DNA from 3 places in the Cellulosimicrobium sp. E-16 genome. Region 1 is predicted to be linked to each of the others. Evidence: riboswitches for the same ligand, from Rfam matches in the RefSeq annotation. Region 1 holds a riboswitch; each other region holds the start of a gene.

Region 1 (5,294 bases):
CGCGTGCCGGGCTTGAGGTGCAGGGGCAGGACGGTGACGCCCGTCGCACCGGCGTCCCTCACCGCGTCGAGCAGGTCGGTGAGCGCTCGGGTCGAGTCGGTCAGCCAGGGCAGGACGGGCGCGACCATGACGCCGCACGGCAGCCCTGCCTCGCGGACGGCCCGGATCAGGTCGAGCCGGGCGCGGGGCGACGGCGTGCCGGGCTCGACGCTCGCCTGGAGCGCCGGGTCCAGCAGAGCGAGCGAGACGCCGATCCCGACCTCGACGCGCAAGGCGGCGTCGGAGAGCAGCGGCAGGTCGCGGCGCAGGAGCGTCCCCTTGGTGAGGACGGACAGCGGCGTGCCGGACCCGGCGAGGGCGTCGATGATGCCGGGCATGAGCCGGTAGCGGCCCTCGGCCCGCTGGTAGGGGTCGGTGTTGGTCCCGAGCGCGACCGCCTCGCGGCCCCACGACCGCCGAGCGAGCTCGGCGCGCAGCACGTCGTCGACGTTGACCTTGACCACGACCTCACGGTCGAAGTCCTCGCCCGCGTCCAGGTCCAGGTACTCGTGCGTGGGCCGCGCGAAGCAGTTGTGGCTCACGACCCCCGCCGCGACGAAGTCGCGCGTGCCGGTCGTGATGTCGACGAGGTCGGTCTCCTCTCCCGGACCGTCGAGGGCCTCGAGGGAGTCCACGCGCAGCGCGTCGCCGCCGGTCACGTCGCGCCCCTCGAGCGCGACCGCGCCGTCCGCGAGCGCCGCGGCGCCCGGGCCGACGAGCACGTCGCCGAGGGCGAGGTGGGCGCGGCGGCCCGCGCCGCCGACGACGTGGCGCCAGCCGCGTTCCGTGAGGAACCGGTGGTCGCCGCTCGCGACGAGCCGTGTGCCGTCGGCGAGCGTCACGCGGTAGGCGCGCTTGCGGGTGGTCCAGCGGTCGAGCACACGCGTGCGCACGTACCGCCGGTAGGCGCCGTGCGGCGCAGTCCCCATGATCTCGTCGCCGACGCGCAGCTCGCCGATCGGGCACTGGGTGCCGTCGGCCAGGAGCACCGGCGTGGTGGGAGCCAGGCAGTAGGAGCACGCGTGGCTGCACCCCCGGTACGGGTTGACCGTCCAGCGGAACGGCATGCGCGACATGGCCGGCACCTTGGACAACGCGCTCTTGGCGGTCACCTCGTGGAAGGTGATGCCGGCGAACTCCGGCGTGCGCACGCTGCGCACGAGGCCGACACGCTCCAACCCCGGGAGCGCTCCGTCGTCCGCGCCGATCGCCTGTCCGTCCCACCGCACGAGAGCATTCGAACAGGTGTTCGATTGCGTGTCAAGGTCGCTCGGACGTGGCGCGCTCCCCGCGAGGTCCACCGCCTCACACGGGGCCGCACCGGCCTGTCCGCTACCCGCTCCGTGCTGTCACGGCGCCGTCACGGCGCGTCCTCCGCAGCCCACGCCATGAGCAGGCCCAGGTTCGCGAGCGGGACGTGGTGGCCGATCCGCGGGTGGTCGAGCGTCACGCCCACGACGCCGGCCGCGCCGAACGACGCGACGTAGTCGATCGCGTCCGGCACCGGCACCCCGAGCAGCGGTACCCCTGCGCCCTCGCCGACGACGCCCAGCGCGACCGCGGCCTCCCGCGCCCGGTCGGCGCTGCTGTAGAGGCAGACCATCGGGCCCTGTGCCGCGCCCACGGCGTAGGGGCGGGGCCGGTCCTCGGGTCCCCGCGCGATGAAGAACCAGGTCTCGAGCCGCGTCGCCTGCCGCCACAGCGCGATCTGCGCCGTCGTGTCTCCGGCGGGCGCGGCCCGGACCGCCTCGTCGAGACGGTCCAGCTCCGCGACCGCGGCGGGGTCGTTGTCCCTCGTCATGCCGCCACGCTCTCACGCCCCGCCACGCCGTCCCGCGGGCTGAGACGCCGGGATTGTCGAGAGCGCACGGAGGCCCTAGGGTCGGGCCCGAACGCCCCCGGGGAGCGCACGAGCGCTGAGAGTGCAGGCCGGACACCCGTCCCCCCTGCAGACCCGTGGAACCTGATCTGGTTCGTACCAGCGAAGGGAGCAGGGCCGACGTCACCGTCCCCTGCGCGCTCGTGCCCGCGCGCCCCGCGCCCGGCCGTGCGCGCGGGCCGAGGCGGTGACGCGCCGTCGTGCACCCCTCGCCCCGGGGGCCCGACGGAGGGAACCGCATGGCCGAGCCCCGCACCACCCCGCAGCAGACGACCCCGGGCGCCGCCCCTGGCGCTGTCGTCGGGACGACCGACGACCCGACCACCGGGACCGCAGGCCACGCGCTCCCGACGACGCCCCCGCGTGCCGCGCGTCGGCGGGGCCTGACCCTGCACGAGACGGTGCTGATCGCCGTGCTCGGCGTCGTCTTCGGGTTCGTGTACTGGGCGTTCGTGCAGCTCTGGGCCCCCTTGCAGCTCGCGATGGGCCCGCTCGCGGACCTCGCCGCGAACGTCCTCGCGGGCGCGTGGATCGTCGTCGGCCCGCTGGCCACGTACGTCGTGCGCAAGCCGGGGGTCGGCATCCTGGCCGAGACCCTCGCCGCGCTCGTCGAGGTCGTCTTCCTCGCCTCCCCCGCCGGGCCGCTCCTGCTCGTCGTGGGCCTCGTCCAGGGCCTCGGCGCCGAGCTGCCGTTCGCGCTCACGCGCTACCGCCGGTTCGGCTGGTGGGTGTTCGTCGCGTCCGGCGTGAGCGCCGCGCTCGTCACGTTCGCGTTCAACGCCGTGCGCTTCGGCTGGCTCGGGCAGGACTACGCGATGCTCCGGCTGGGCGTCCAGGTCGTGTCGTGCGTCGTCCTGTGCGGCCTCGCAGCCCGCCTCCTGGGCGACGCGCTCGCGCGCACCGGCGCCCTCGACGCCTTCGCGATCGGCGCGGCCCGCCGTGGCTGAGCGCGCCGCCCCCGACACACCCGAGGCCGCCCCTCGGGACCCCGCCATGGCCGACGCCGTCACAGCCGACGCCGTGACCGTGCACCTCGGGCACCACGGCGCCCGGGTGCTCGACGCCGTCGACGTCACGGTCCCGGCCGGGACGAGCCTCCTCGTCCTCGGCCCGTCCGGCTGCGGGAAGTCGACCCTCCTGCGTGCGCTCGTCGGCGTCGTCCCGCACACGCTCCCGGGCACCGTCGCGGGCGGGCTGCGCGTCGCCGGGCTCGACCCGCGCGAGGTGCCGCCGCCCGTGCTCGCCGCCCGCGTGGGCCTGGTCCAGCAGCGGCCCGGCGACCAGCTCTGCCTGGCGCCCGTGGACGAGGAGCTGCGGTTCGCGCTCGAGAACCGCGGCGCCGACCCCCGCACCATGGACGACCGTGCGACCGCCGCGCTCGCCGCCGTCGGCGCCGCGCACCTGCGCGACCGCCCGACCCACGCCCTGTCGGGCGGTGAGGCGCAGCGCGTCGCGGTCGCCGCCGCGCTCGTCGCCGATCCGGAGCTCGTCGTCCTCGACGAGCCCACCGCGCTCCTGGACCCCGCTGCCGCCCACGAGGTCGGGGCGCTCGTCGCCGGCCTCGCCCGGACACCCGGGCCCGACGGCGAGACGTCGCCGGCCAGGCTTCCTCATCGCTCCGTCGTGCTCGTCGAGCACCGCCTGGACGACCTGGGGGTGCTGCCCGGCGCCACCCTGGTGCTGGGCCGCGAGGGCCGCGTCGTCGCGCACGGCCCCACGCACCGCGTCCTGCGCGAGCACGCGCGCGACCTCGCCGACCTGGGGTGCTGGCTGCCGCTCGCTGTCCGCCTGGAGCAGGCGGGCGCCCCAGGTCCGCTCGGCTCCCCGGCGACCGACGAGTGGCTGGTCGGTCTCGCGCGGGCGTCGTCCCCACCCCCGACGGGCTCGGAGCGTCCGGTCGCGCTCCGGGCGCGCGGGCTCGCCGTCCACCGGGGCGGCCTCACCGCCGGGCGCGCCCGCCGGGGCGGGCACCCCGTCGTGCGCGACGTCGACCTCGACGTCCACGTGGGCGAGGTGCTCGCGGTCGTCGGGCCCAACGGGGGCGGCAAGTCGACGCTCCTGCGCGGCCTGGCCGGGCTCGAGCGCACCACGGGCGACGTCGTGACCGCGACGGACGAGCCCGTCGCGATGGTGTTCCAGGACCCCGAGCACCAGCTCGTCGCCCGCACCGTGCGCGAGGAGGTCGCGTGGTCGGCACGACTGGCCCGCCTCGCCGACCTGGAGGCTCGCGTCGAGCGGACGCTCGACGCGTTCGGGCTCGCACACCTCGCCGACGCGAACCCGTACCGGCTCTCGGGCGGCGAGCAGCGGCGTCTGTCCCTCGCGACGGCGACCGTGCTCGACCCGCCGGTCCTCCTCGCGGACGAGCCGACGTTCGGCCTGGACCGGGCCCAGGCCGCCGCGGCCGCCCGCGTGCTCCGCGAACGGGCGGACGCGGGCGGCGCGGTGGTCCTCGTCTCGCACGACCTCTCGCTCGTCGCGGCGATCGCGGACCGGGTCGCCGTGGTCGCGGACGGCGCGCTCGCCACGGTCGCGGAGCCGTCCGCGGTCCTGGCCGACGACGCGCTGTGCGCGCTCGCGGGCCTGCGCCGCCCCCCGCTGCTCGACTGGTGGGCACGGACCGGTCGTGCGCGCGGCGTCGACCCGGGCACGCTCGTGCGCGCCCTCGACGCCCGTTGCGACGCAGCGCGCGGCGCCGTCCCGACAGCCGGTGTGGCGGGCGTCCCGGAGCCCGGGACTCTCCTCCCTGCGGAGGTGGCCCCGTGACCGCACGCTCTCCGTCCGTCCTCGAACGCTGGAACCCGACGGTGAAGCTCGCCACCGTGCTCCTCCTGTCCACCGGCGCGCTGCTGGTCACCGACCCGGTCACCCCCGCGACGGCCTGGCTGCTGACGGTCGCGGCCCTGCTCGCGCTCGGCCGTGTGCCGGTGCGCACGCTCGCGCTGACCCACGTCCCGTTCGTGGTCTTCGCGACGAGCCTCCTCGTCGTCAACGTCGTCACCCGGCCGGGCGGCGACACCGTCGAGCTCGGGCCGCTCACCGTCGGCGCGGACGGCCTCACGATCGGTACCGCGCTCGCGCTGCGCACGCTGTTCGTCGGGGCGCTGTCGCTCGTGCTCGTCCTCGCGACCGACCCCGTGCGTCTCATGACGAGCCTGCACCAGCACGCCCGCCTCCCGGCGACCTGGACGTTCGCGGTGCTCGCCGCGCACCGGCTCCTCGTCGAGCTTCCCGACGCCTGGCACACGATCCGCTGCGCCCAGGCGGTGCGCGACCCGCGACGACGTCCCGGCCGGCTCCCCCGCTCCCCGCGGTCGCTGGGCGCGGCGGCCTTCGCCCTCCTCGTCGGGGCGGTGCGCCGGTCCGAGCGGCTGAC
Region 2 (5,294 bases), 1.8 Mb from region 1:
CGATCGCGGGCGTCAGCGCCGGGAGCGTCACCGTGCGGAACGCGCGCCAGGGCGTCGCGCCGAGCGCCCGCGCCGCCTGCTCGGCGCGCGGGTCGAGGTGCTCCCACAGCCCGCCGACCGTGCGCACCACGACGGAGTAGTTGAAGAACACGAGCGCGACGACGATCGCCGCGAACGTCTCGTCGAGCCCCAGGAACCCGAGCGGGCCGCCCTGCACGAGCAGCGACCGGAAGGCGACGCCGACGACGACGGTCGGGAGCACGAACGGCACCGTGACGAGCGCGCGCACGACCCGCCGCCCGGGGAACCGGCACCGGTACAGGACGTACGCGCCCGGCACGCCGAGGAGCACCGAGAACGCCGTGCCGAGCACGGCCTGCCACAGCGTCAGCCCGAGGATGCGCCACGTCCGCGGCTGCGAGAACACCTCCGCGAACCCGGACAGGTCCAGGCCGCCGTCGTCCCCGACGAACCCGCGCGCCACGAGCGTGACGACCGGCCACGCGAAGAACACCCCGAGGAACGCGAGCGGCACCGCCGCCGCCAGACCCCACAGCACCGCGCGTCCGACGCCGCCCCGCCAGACCGCCCGGTCCCTCACCACGGCTCTCCCTCGCGCGACCACGGCTCTACCTCGCGAGGTCGAGCCGTGGTCGCTCGTGGACCGGGCGTCAGTCGACGACCGTCGCCGTCCATGCCTTGATCCACTCGTCGCGGTGCGCCGAGACGTCGGCGGGCGCGACCTCGAAGGGCTCGTCGGCGAGCGGCGCGAACTCGGCCCAGCCGTCGGGGAGCGCGACGGAGTCGTCGGCGGGGTACATGTACATCTGCCCCGGCACGTCGGCCTGGAACGCCTCGCTCACGAGGAAGTCCACGAGCTGCTGCGCGCCCTCGGGGTTCTTCGCGTTCGCGAGCACGCCCGCGTACTCGACCTGGCGGAAGCACGTGTCGAGCAGGGCCCCGGTCGTGGACGCGGAGCCGTCCTCGGTGAGCGTGAACGCGGGCGACGTCGAGTACGACAGCACGATCGGGCGCGGTCCGGCGCCCTCGGAGCCGGAGAAGTCGACGTAGTACGCGTCCGACCACCCGTCGACGACCTTCACGCCGTTGGCGCGCAGGTCGGCCCAGTAGTCCTCCCAGCCGTCCTCGCCGAACGCGCCGACGGTCGCGAGGAGGAACGCGAGACCGGGCGACGACGTCGCCGGGTTGGTCACGACGAGGAGGTCCTCGTACTCCGGCTTCGCGAGGTCCTCGAGCGAGACGGGCTCGGGGATCCCGGCGTCGGCGAACCACGCGTGGTCGACGTTGATGCAGACGTCGCCGAGGTCGACCGGAGTGAGCTCACCTCCGTCGCCCACCGCGTACCGCGCGGCCGAGTTGGAGAGGCCGTCCGGCGTGTACGGGTCGAGCACGCCCTCGTCGATCGCGCGCGACGCGAACGTGTTGTCGATCCCGAACACGACGTCGCCCAGCGGCGAGTCCTTGGTGAGGATGAGCTGGTTGACGAGCGCGCCGCCGTCGCCGGGCGCGACCTGCTCGACCGTGAGGCCGCTCTCCTCCTCGAACGCGGCGAGCACCTCGTCGCTCACGGCGAAGGAGTCGTGGGTGACCAGGGTGACCGTGCCCCCGGTGCCCGACGACGCGTCGTCGCCGCCGCTGCACGCGGCGAGCGCGAGGAGGGCGAGGGTCGTGCCCGCGCCGGTGACGAGGGACCGGGCCCGGCGGGTGCGGGCGGTCGTGCGCTGCATGTGTCCTCCCAGGACGTTCAGGAGGGGTCCACCGGCCCGCGCGACCCGCGCTGCGGCGAGCGCGGGCGACCGCACGAGCAGGTGATCGAGATTCCCGACTTCCTCCACCGGTGCTAACCGGATCAGGTTCGAGGGTCTGCGGTGGTCCGCACTCTCAGCTCCTCCAGGAGCTCCCCTGTCGTTCTCCTCGAGCCTACACCGGGAGAACGGCCCTGAGAGCAGCTCCGGCGCGGCGTCCGCGACAGCCGTCGCGGTCGTCAGACTCGGTACGACGGTGCCTCCCTCCTCGCGCAGAATGTCGATCAGACGTGGCGCAAAAGGTAGACTTTGAGCAGCGTAAAACATAGATTCTACGCTGTGAACAGGTATCTTGACCGCATCGCCGATCGCGAGCTCCGCGAGCGCATGGCCGCCATCGGCGCCGTCCTCATCGAAGGCCCCAAGGCGTGCGGCAAGACGGCGACCGCGTCGCAGGTCGCGTCCTCGTCGATCCGGCTCGACGAGGACGCGAACGCACGGTCCGCCGTCGAGCTCAACCCCGACGCGCTGTTCAGCGGACCGACGCCCATCCTGTTCGACGAGTGGCAGGTCGCGCCTGAGCTCTGGAACCGGGTACGTCGGCGCGTCGACGATCTCGGCGAGCGAGGGTTGTACGTCCTCACGGGATCGGCAACCCCCCGCGACGACTCGACGCGGCACTCTGGTGCAGGTCGCATCGGGGTGCTGCGCATGCGCCCGATGAGCCTCTTCGAGTCTCGGCACTCTCACGGCGAGGTGTCGTTGCAGGCACTGTTCGACGGCAACTCCCCTGTGTCGAAGGACTCCGGCCTGTCGGTGCCCGATCTCATGGAACGGATCGTCGTCGGGGGCTGGCCGAGCCTCCTGGGGGCGGCGGAAGCCGAGGCCAGGACGTGGCTCGCCGACTACCTGCGCAACGTCGTCGAGGTGGACGTTCCGGCGCTCGGCACACGCCGCAACCCGCGCGGAGTCCGGCGGCTGCTCACCTCGCTCGGTCGATCGGTGGCGCAGTCGCCGAAGCTCACCGCGCTCCGTGAGGACATCGGGGCCGACCGCGGCCCGGTCGCGGCCGAGACGTTGCACGCCTATCTGGACGCGCTCGACCGGCTGATGCTCACGGACGACTCCGCATCCTGGCAGCCGCACATGCGTTCACGCCTCCGCCTCCGGACCGCGCCGGTCCGCTACTTCGTCGACCCGTCGCTGGGCACCGCAGCGCTCGGCGTCGGGACCGCCGACCTGCTCGCAGACCTCAATGCAGCCGGCTACCACTTCGAAGCCATGGTCGTGCGCGACCTGCGCGTCTATGCCCAGGCGCTCGGTGGCGAGATCAGCTCGTGGCGCGACGAGAAGGGGAACGAGGTGGACGCTGTGGTCACCCTTCCCGACGGACGCTGGGGAGCGTTCGAGGTGAAGATGAATCCCGCGGCAGCGGACTCGGCCGCGGCGTCGCTGCTGAGGTTCGCGGCGAGCGTCGACGTGGACAGGCACGGTGAACCCGCGTTCCTCGGTGTGGTCACGAGCACGGGCTATGCAGGCCGACGCGCCGACGGCGTGCACGTTATCCCTGTCACGACGCTGGGGCCGTGACGACCGAGGAACGCTCCGACGAGCCGAAGCCGCACGGCGAACGTGGTCCAGCCGCTCGGCCTGTGCCCTGAGAGAACCCTGAGCCGTCTCCGGGGAAGCCTCGCGCCCCGACCAGGGGTGGCTCAGGGTCGTTCCCCGATGCCCGGCGAGAGTCCCCCGCGGGAGGGTCGGGACGACCGGGCCGGGAGCTCCGGACGGTCCGTCGACGCGGGAGGGGAAGGACCGATGAGCGGCACCGAGACGAGGGGCGCGACGACCACCGCGCCGGACGGGGCCACCGACGAGGCGGCAGGGCGGCCCGTGATCGCGACCGCGCGGGGCCTCCTGAAGACCTACGGGCGCGGCGAGGCGACGGTCCGCGCGCTCGACGGCGTCGACGTGGACCTCGAGCGGGGGCGGCTGACAGCGATCATGGGCCCGTCCGGGTCGGGCAAGTCGACCCTCATGCACTGCCTCGCCGGACTCGACTCCCCCACGGCGGGCACCGTCGTCGTGGACGGCGAGACGGTGTCGGCGATGAGCGAGCGGCGCCTGACGCGGCTCCGACGCACACGCATCGGATTCGTCTTCCAGTCGTTCAACCTCGTCCCGACGCTCACGGCGGAGGAGAACATCGTGCTGCCGCTGGCCATCGCGCGCCGACCGGTGGACCGCGAGTGGTTCGACCGCGTGGTCGACGCCGTCGGGCTGCGCCCGCGGCTCGGGCACCGCCCGGCGGAGCTCTCCGGCGGGCAGCAGCAGCGCGTCGCGTGCGCGCGGGCGCTCGTGTCCCGGCCGGCGGTCGTGTTCGCGGACGAGCCGACGGGCAACCTCGACTCGCACGCCGCGGCCGAGGTGCTCGGCTTCCTGCGCGCCTCGGTGGACGACCTCGGCCAGTCCGTCGCGATGGTCACGCACGACCCCACGGCGGCGTCGTACGCGCACCGTGTCCTGTTCCTCGCGGACGGTCGCCTCGTGACCGAGCTGCGTGACCCGACGCCGCAGGCCGTCCTCGACACGCTCGGCGCCCTCTCTCCGGCGGCGACCGCGGGCGCCCACGCCGCCGACCCGGCGCACGAGCCGGCGGCCGTCCGGTGATGGGCCGGATCGCCCTGCGCGGCGTGCGCGCGCACGGCGCCCAGCTCGTGCTCTCGGTGCTCGCGGTGACGATCGGCGTCGCGTTCGTCACCGGCACGTTCGCGCTGCGCGCGATGCTCGCGTCGACGTTCGACGGCATCGTCGCGTCGTCGATCCAGGCCGACGCGTACGTGCGCGGCGCGACCGCCGCGGGGTCCGCCCTCGAGTCGTCGTCCGCGCAGCTCGGCGGGGCCCGCAGCCTCGTCCCGGCGGACCTGGCCGGGACGCTCGACGCGCGCGACGACGTCGACCTCGCGCTCGCCGAGGTGAGCGGCCCCGCCGTCCTCGTGGGCGCCGACGGCACCGCGGTGCTGAGCACGCAGGCGCCGAGCATGGCGGTCGGCTACGACCCGCGCGACCCCGGGCCGCGCGTGGTCGACGGCCGCGCACCGGAGAGCGCCGCCGAGGTCGCGCTCGAGTCCGCGACGCTCGAGGCGTCGGGCCTCGCGGTGGGCGACACGACCGACGTCGTGCTCGGGGACGAGGTGCGCCCGGTGCGCGTGGTGGGCGAGCTCTCGCTGTCCGCGCCGATGGCGGGCGCGACGATCGTCCTGCTCGACGCGGCGACCGCGGCCGCGACGTACGCGCCGGACGGCATGGTGCCGTCGATCGCCCTGTACGCCGCCGACGGTGTCTCCCCCGACGCGCTGCGCGACGCCGTCGCGACCGCGCTCCCCGGCGACACCGAGGCCGTGACGGGTGCCGACCTGCGCGACGAGACGAGCAGCGCCATCGCCGACCAGCTCGGCTTCGTCTCGACGTTCCTGCTCGTGTTCGCCGCGCTCGCGCTGTTCGTCGGCACGTTCATCATCACCAACACGT
Region 3 (5,294 bases), 910 kb from region 1:
AGGAGCAGTACGCGTCATGACGGCGGCTCTCGCGCCCCTCGTCGCGCCCGGTCCCGAGCTGACCACCGCCGAGCTCGAGCGGTACGCGCGCCACCTCGCGCTGCCCGGCGTCGGCCCCGAGGGCCAGCGTCGCCTCGCTGCCGCGCGCGTGCTCGTCGTCGGGGCGGGCGGCCTCGGCAGCCCCGCGCTGCTCTACCTCGCCGCCGCGGGCGTGGGCACGATCGGCATCGTCGACGACGACGTCGTCGACACGTCCAACCTCCAGCGCCAGGTCATCCACGGAGGGCCCGACGTCGGGCGCCGCAAGGTCGACTCCGCGCGCGACGCGATCGCCGACGTCAACCCGCACGTGCGCGTCGTCGAGCACGCGATGCGCCTCGACGCCGACACCGCGCTCGACGTGCTGCGCGGCTACGACGTCGTGCTCGACGGCGCCGACAACTTCCCCACGCGCTACCTCGTCTCCGACGCGGCCGAGGTCCTCGGGCTGCCCGTGGTCTGGGGCTCGATCTACCGCTTCCAGGGCCAGGTCAGCGTCTTCTGGAGCGCACCGCGGTTCGCGGTGCCCGACGACGTCCCGCTCCCGGGCGGCGCGGCTCCCGCCGGTGCCGGGGACGGCGAGGCGCGCGGCGTCACGTACCGCGACGTGTTCCCCGTGCCGCCGCCGCCCGGCGCCGCGCCCGACTGCGCGACCGGCGGGGTGCTCGGCGCGATGTGCGGCACTGTCGGCTCCGTCCTGGCGACCGAGGCGATCAAGCTCGTCACCGGCGCCGGCACGACGCTGCTCGGCCGTCTCGCGGTCTACGACGCCCTCGACCTCTCGTGGCGCCAGCTCACCGTGCGCGCCGACCCGACGCGCGACCCCGTCACCGCGCTCCTGCCGGGCGACGACGCCTACGCCGCGTTCTGCGGGCTCGCCCCGGCGGCGTCGGACGCGCAGCCGGTCGCGGGGGAGCGCGACGTCACCGCGCACGACGCCGCGGCCCTGCTGGGCGACGACGGCCGGGTGCCGTACCTGCTCGACGTGCGCGAGGACTGGGAGGCGCAGGTGCGCCCCCTCCCCGGCGCGACCCTCGTGCCGAGCGGGACATTCCTCACGGGCGACCCCGCCGGGGCGCTCGCGGACCTCCCGACGGACCGGACGGTGCTCGTCCTGTGCGCGGTCGGCGCCCGCTCGGCCCGCGTCGCCGACGTCGCCCGCGCCGCGGGGATCGACGCCCGCTCCGTGGTCGGCGGCGTCCCCGCTCTTCTCGACGCCCTCGCGGCCGCCTCCCCGGTCACCTAGGCCGCGCGCCCCCAACGCGCCGAACAGGTGGTGGTGGCGCGTCCCGGCCGGCTGACGAGCCAGGACGGCCTGTTCGGCAAGCCCGGGGTGGCCTGGTCGCCGGCGTCAGAGGGCGAGGTCCAGGCGGCCGTCCGGCGACGAGCTCGCGAGGGCGCCCTCGCGGCGGGGGATGCGGCCGGCGCCTGCGGCGAGGCGGCCCGACTCGACGGCGAGGCGCATCGCGTGCGCCATGCGGACGGGGTCGGCGGCGCGCGTGACGGCGGTGGCGAGCAGGACGCCGTCGCACCCGAGCTCCATCGCCTGCGCGGCGTCGGACGCCGTCCCGATCCCCGCGTCGAGGATCACCGGCACGCGGGCGGCGGCCGCGATCGCCTCGATGTTGCGGGGGTTGAGGATGCCGAGCCCGGTGCCGATCGGCGCGCCGAGGGGCATGACGGCGGCGCACCCCACGTCCTCGAGCCGGCGCGCGAGGATCGGGTCGTCGTTCGTGTAGGGCAGCACGACGAACCCGTCGCGCACGAGCTGCTCGGCGGCTTCGACGAGGCCGACGGGGTCGGGCAGGAGCGTGACGTCGTCGGCGATCACCTCGAGCTTGACCCACTCGGTGCCGCACGCCTCGCGCGCGAGGTGCGCCGTGAGCACGGCCTCGCGCACGGAGAAGCACCCGGCCGTGTTGGGCAGCGCGCGGATGCCGAGGCGCGCGAGGAGCGCCCAGATCCCGGCGTCGGGGCTCGCCTCGCCGCCGGCGCGCACGGCGACGCGGCGCATCGCGACGGTCGTCAACGCGGTGCCGGACGCGACGAGCGCGTCCTCGAGCGTGAGCAGGTTCGCCGCCCCGCCGGTGCCCATGACGAGGCGCGACCCGATGGCCGTGCCGGCGACGACGAGCGGGTCGTCGCCGTCCGACGGTCGGCTCGCGGGGGCGCGGGAGATGTCGGTCGTGGTCACGGGTCCTCCTCAGCCGCCCTGGACGGCGGTGACGATCTCGATGCGGTCGCCGGGCGCGACGACGGTCGTCGCCCACGAGCCGCGCGGCACGACGGCGTCGTCCACGGCGACGGCGACGCCTTGCGGCGTCCCGTCGGCGACGTACGCGGGCACGAGCGCCGCGACGAGCTGCTCGAGGTGCACGGGGGCGGCGAGCGGGTACGGCTCGCCGTTGACGAGCGCGGTCGGAGCAGGTGCGGTCACGGGGATCACCTCGGTGTCGTCGTGGAGAAGGCGGCCGACCGGCCGACGTCGAACCCGGGGTTGTTCCCCGGATCCGACGCGAACCGGGGGACAACCCCGGGTTCGGCGAAGCGGTCGGTGCGGGTCGGGGAGAGGGCGGTGGCGGCGTCGGCCGGGAGCGCGGCACCGGTGAGGCCGGCGACGACCGCGTCGGCGGTGAGCGGCGCCAGCAGGATGCCGTTGCGTCCGTGACCCGCCGCGACGTGCAGGCCGGGCACCACGGTCGCCCCGACGAGCGGCAGGTTGTCCGGGGTCGCGGGGCGTGCCCGGGGCGTGACGTCGACGAGCTCGGCCTCGTCGATCCCGGGCAGGAGGGCGCGTGCGTCGCGCAGCAGGGCAAAGACGCCGCCCGCGGTCGCGCGGCGGTCGTCGGGGTTCTCCTCGGTGGTCGCGCCGACGACGACCTCCCGGTGCCCGGCGCGCGGTCCGTCCGGGACCGGGTCGCGCGGCACGACGTACACCGGCCGCCCCTGCACGACCCCGCGCACCACGTGCTCGAGCGCGAGGTCAGGCCCGGCGTCGAGGCGCAGGGTCTGCCCCTTGACCGGCCGCGTCGGCACGACGACGCCCGGAACGTCCGCGAGCAGCGCGCCGGACCTCCAGCCCGCCGCGACGACGACCGCACCCGCCGCGTGGAGCCGGCCCGCGTCGTCGTGCACGCCCACGACCCGCCCGGCCGGGTCGAGCGCGAGCCGCGTCGCCGATGCCCGCACGACGACGGCACGTACCCCGGAACCGGTGGTCCCCGTGAGCGTCCCCGGTCGGGAGCCCGCGCCGGGGACGCCACCGGGCGCGCCGAGCAGCGCTCTCAGCAGCGCGGCGTGCGTCGCGCGCGGGTCGACCGCGTGGTCGGCCGGGGCCCAGGCCGCGCCCGCGACCCGCGGGCCGAGATAGGGCTCGCGCCTGCGGGCGTCGGCCACGGTGAGCTCGCGCGACGCGAGGCCGTGCGCCGCGTGGAGGGCGAGGACGCGCCGGAGCAGCGCGAGGTCGTCGGCGTCGTACGCGAGGGTGAGGGTGCCCGCGGTGCGCAGCCCGACGTCGGCGCCGGTCGCGGCGCGCAGGTCCCCCGCGAAGCCGGGCCACGCCGCGGCGGCCGCGAGGTGCAGGCGGAGTGCGTCGTCCTCGCCGAAGTCGGCCTCCGTGACCGGGGCGAGCATCCCGGCGGCGGCGTGCGTCGCGCCGTCGCCCGGCGACGGGTCCAGCACCGTGACGCTCAGCCCTGCGCGCGCGGCGCGCCACGCGACGGCGAGCCCCACGATCCCGCCGCCCACGACGACGAGGTCGCGCGCGCCGTCGGGCACGGCAGGACCGGGTCCCGGCGGGCGGGCCCCAGGACGGACAGGGGTGTGCATGCGCGCTCCCTTCGCTGGCATGACCCAGATCAGGTTCGACGGTCGGCTCCGACGCCCTCTCAGCCCCGTGCGGGGCTCCCGTGCTGTCGGCCACAGTACCGCCTGCCCGGGACGCGCCGCCGCTAGGCTCCGGCGGGTGAGCACCGAGACCTTCGCCACTCCTCCCGCCACCCCCGCCCCGCCGGCTCCGGACGCCGCACGCGCCCGCCTCGCCGACGCGCGCCTCTACCTGTGCACCGACGCGCGCGAGGAGCGCGGCGACCTCGAGGACTTCCTGCGGGCGGCGCTCGCGGGCGGGGTCGACGCGGTCCAGCTCCGCGACAAGACGCTCGACGTCGCGCGCGAGCTCGAGCTCCAGGAGCTCGTCGCACGGGTCGCGACGGAGCACGGCGCGCTGTGGGCCGTCAACGACCGGGCCGACGTCGCACGGCTGGCCGCCGCGCCCGTGGTGCACATGGGCCAGGGGGACCTTCCCGTCCCCGCGGTGCGCTCCCTGCTCGGCGCCGCGCCGGTGCTCGGCCGGTCCACGCACTCGGCCGACCAGGCGGCCGCCGCCGAGGCCGACCCGGACGTCGACTACTTCTGCGTCGGCCCCCTGTGGGCGACGCCGACGAAGCCGGGGCGCGCCGCCGTCGGGCTCGACCTGCTGCGCGCGGTCGCCGCGACGCGGCCGCGCACCCCGTGGTTCGCCATCGGCGGGATCGACGCGGACCGGCTCGACGCGGTGCTCGACGCCGGGGCGACGCGCGTCGTGGTCGTGCGGGCGATCACGCAGGCGAGCGACCCCGAGGCCGCGGCGCGGGCGCTGCGCGACCGGATCGTCGAGCGCGTCACCGAGCGAGCCACGGAGCGCACCGGCGCCTGAGACGCGGGACGGGACCGCGCCGGGCGGCGACTATCCTGGACCGGTGACGTCACCCGCCACCGCTCCCGACACCCCCACCACCGCCGAGGTCGCCGCGACCCCGCGGCCCGTGCTCGTCGTCGACTTCGGCGCCCAGTACGCGCAGCTCATCGCGCGCCGCGTGCGCGAGGCCAAGGTCTACTCCGAGATCGTGCCGCACACCTTCACGGTCGAGCAGATGCTCGCGAAGGACCCGGTCGCGATCATCCTCTCCGGCGGGCCGTCGTCGGTGTACGCGACCGGCGCCCCGTTCGTGGACCCGGCCCTGTTCGCGGCCGGCGTGCCCGTCATGGGCATCTGCTACGGCTTCCAGGCCATGGCCAAGGCGCTCGGCGGCGAGGTCGCCCAGACGGGCCTGCGCGAGTACGGCGGCACCGAGGTCGAGGTGTGCGCCGCGGGCGTGCTGCTCGACGGCACGCCGGAGAACCAGACCACGTGGATGAGCCACGGCGACGCGGTCCACCGTGCGCCCGAGGGCTTCGAGGTCCTCGCGACGTCGGCGGGCTCGCCCGTCGCGGCGTTC

The links. Region 1 has a riboswitch for thiamine pyrophosphate ahead of ACN9MS_RS10070 (ECF transporter S component). Riboswitches for the same ligand answer to the same signal wherever they lie in the genome.
Region 2: linked by a shared signal. The riboswitch ahead of ACN9MS_RS18075 (thiamine ABC transporter substrate-binding protein) and the one ahead of ACN9MS_RS10070 (ECF transporter S component) in region 1 are both predicted to bind thiamine pyrophosphate.
Region 3: linked by a shared signal. The riboswitch ahead of ACN9MS_RS05960 (FAD-dependent oxidoreductase) and the one ahead of ACN9MS_RS10070 (ECF transporter S component) in region 1 are both predicted to bind thiamine pyrophosphate.

Annotation. Positions count from the first base shown of each region.
Region 1 is NZ_CP183974.1:2,267,258-2,272,551, reverse strand. It holds gene ACN9MS_RS10080 (Rv2578c family radical SAM protein) at 1-1,268, opposite strand, end outside; gene ACN9MS_RS10075 (hypothetical protein) at 1,400-1,840, opposite strand; TPP riboswitch at 1,929-2,048, shown strand; gene ACN9MS_RS10070 (ECF transporter S component) at 2,158-2,865, shown strand; gene ACN9MS_RS10065 (ABC transporter ATP-binding protein) at 2,912-4,684, shown strand; gene ACN9MS_RS10060 (energy-coupling factor transporter transmembrane component T family protein) at 4,681-5,294, shown strand, end outside.
Region 2 is NZ_CP183974.1:4,113,251-4,118,544, forward strand. It holds gene ACN9MS_RS18070 (ABC transporter permease) at 1-604, opposite strand, end outside; gene ACN9MS_RS18075 (thiamine ABC transporter substrate-binding protein) at 672-1,748, opposite strand; TPP riboswitch at 1,831-1,935, opposite strand; gene ACN9MS_RS18080 (ATP-binding protein) at 2,106-3,356, shown strand; gene ACN9MS_RS18085 (ABC transporter ATP-binding protein) at 3,582-4,433, shown strand; gene ACN9MS_RS18090 (ABC transporter permease) at 4,433-5,294, shown strand, end outside.
Region 3 is NZ_CP183974.1:1,355,099-1,360,392, forward strand. It holds gene ACN9MS_RS05940 (DUF3817 domain-containing protein) at 1-20, shown strand, start outside; gene ACN9MS_RS05945 (ThiF family adenylyltransferase) at 17-1,285, shown strand; gene ACN9MS_RS05950 (thiazole synthase) at 1,391-2,134, opposite strand; gene thiS (sulfur carrier protein ThiS) at 2,243-2,476, opposite strand; gene ACN9MS_RS05960 (FAD-dependent oxidoreductase) at 2,482-3,867, opposite strand; TPP riboswitch at 3,872-3,951, opposite strand; gene thiE (thiamine phosphate synthase) at 4,004-4,732, shown strand; gene guaA (glutamine-hydrolyzing GMP synthase) at 4,776-5,294, shown strand, end outside.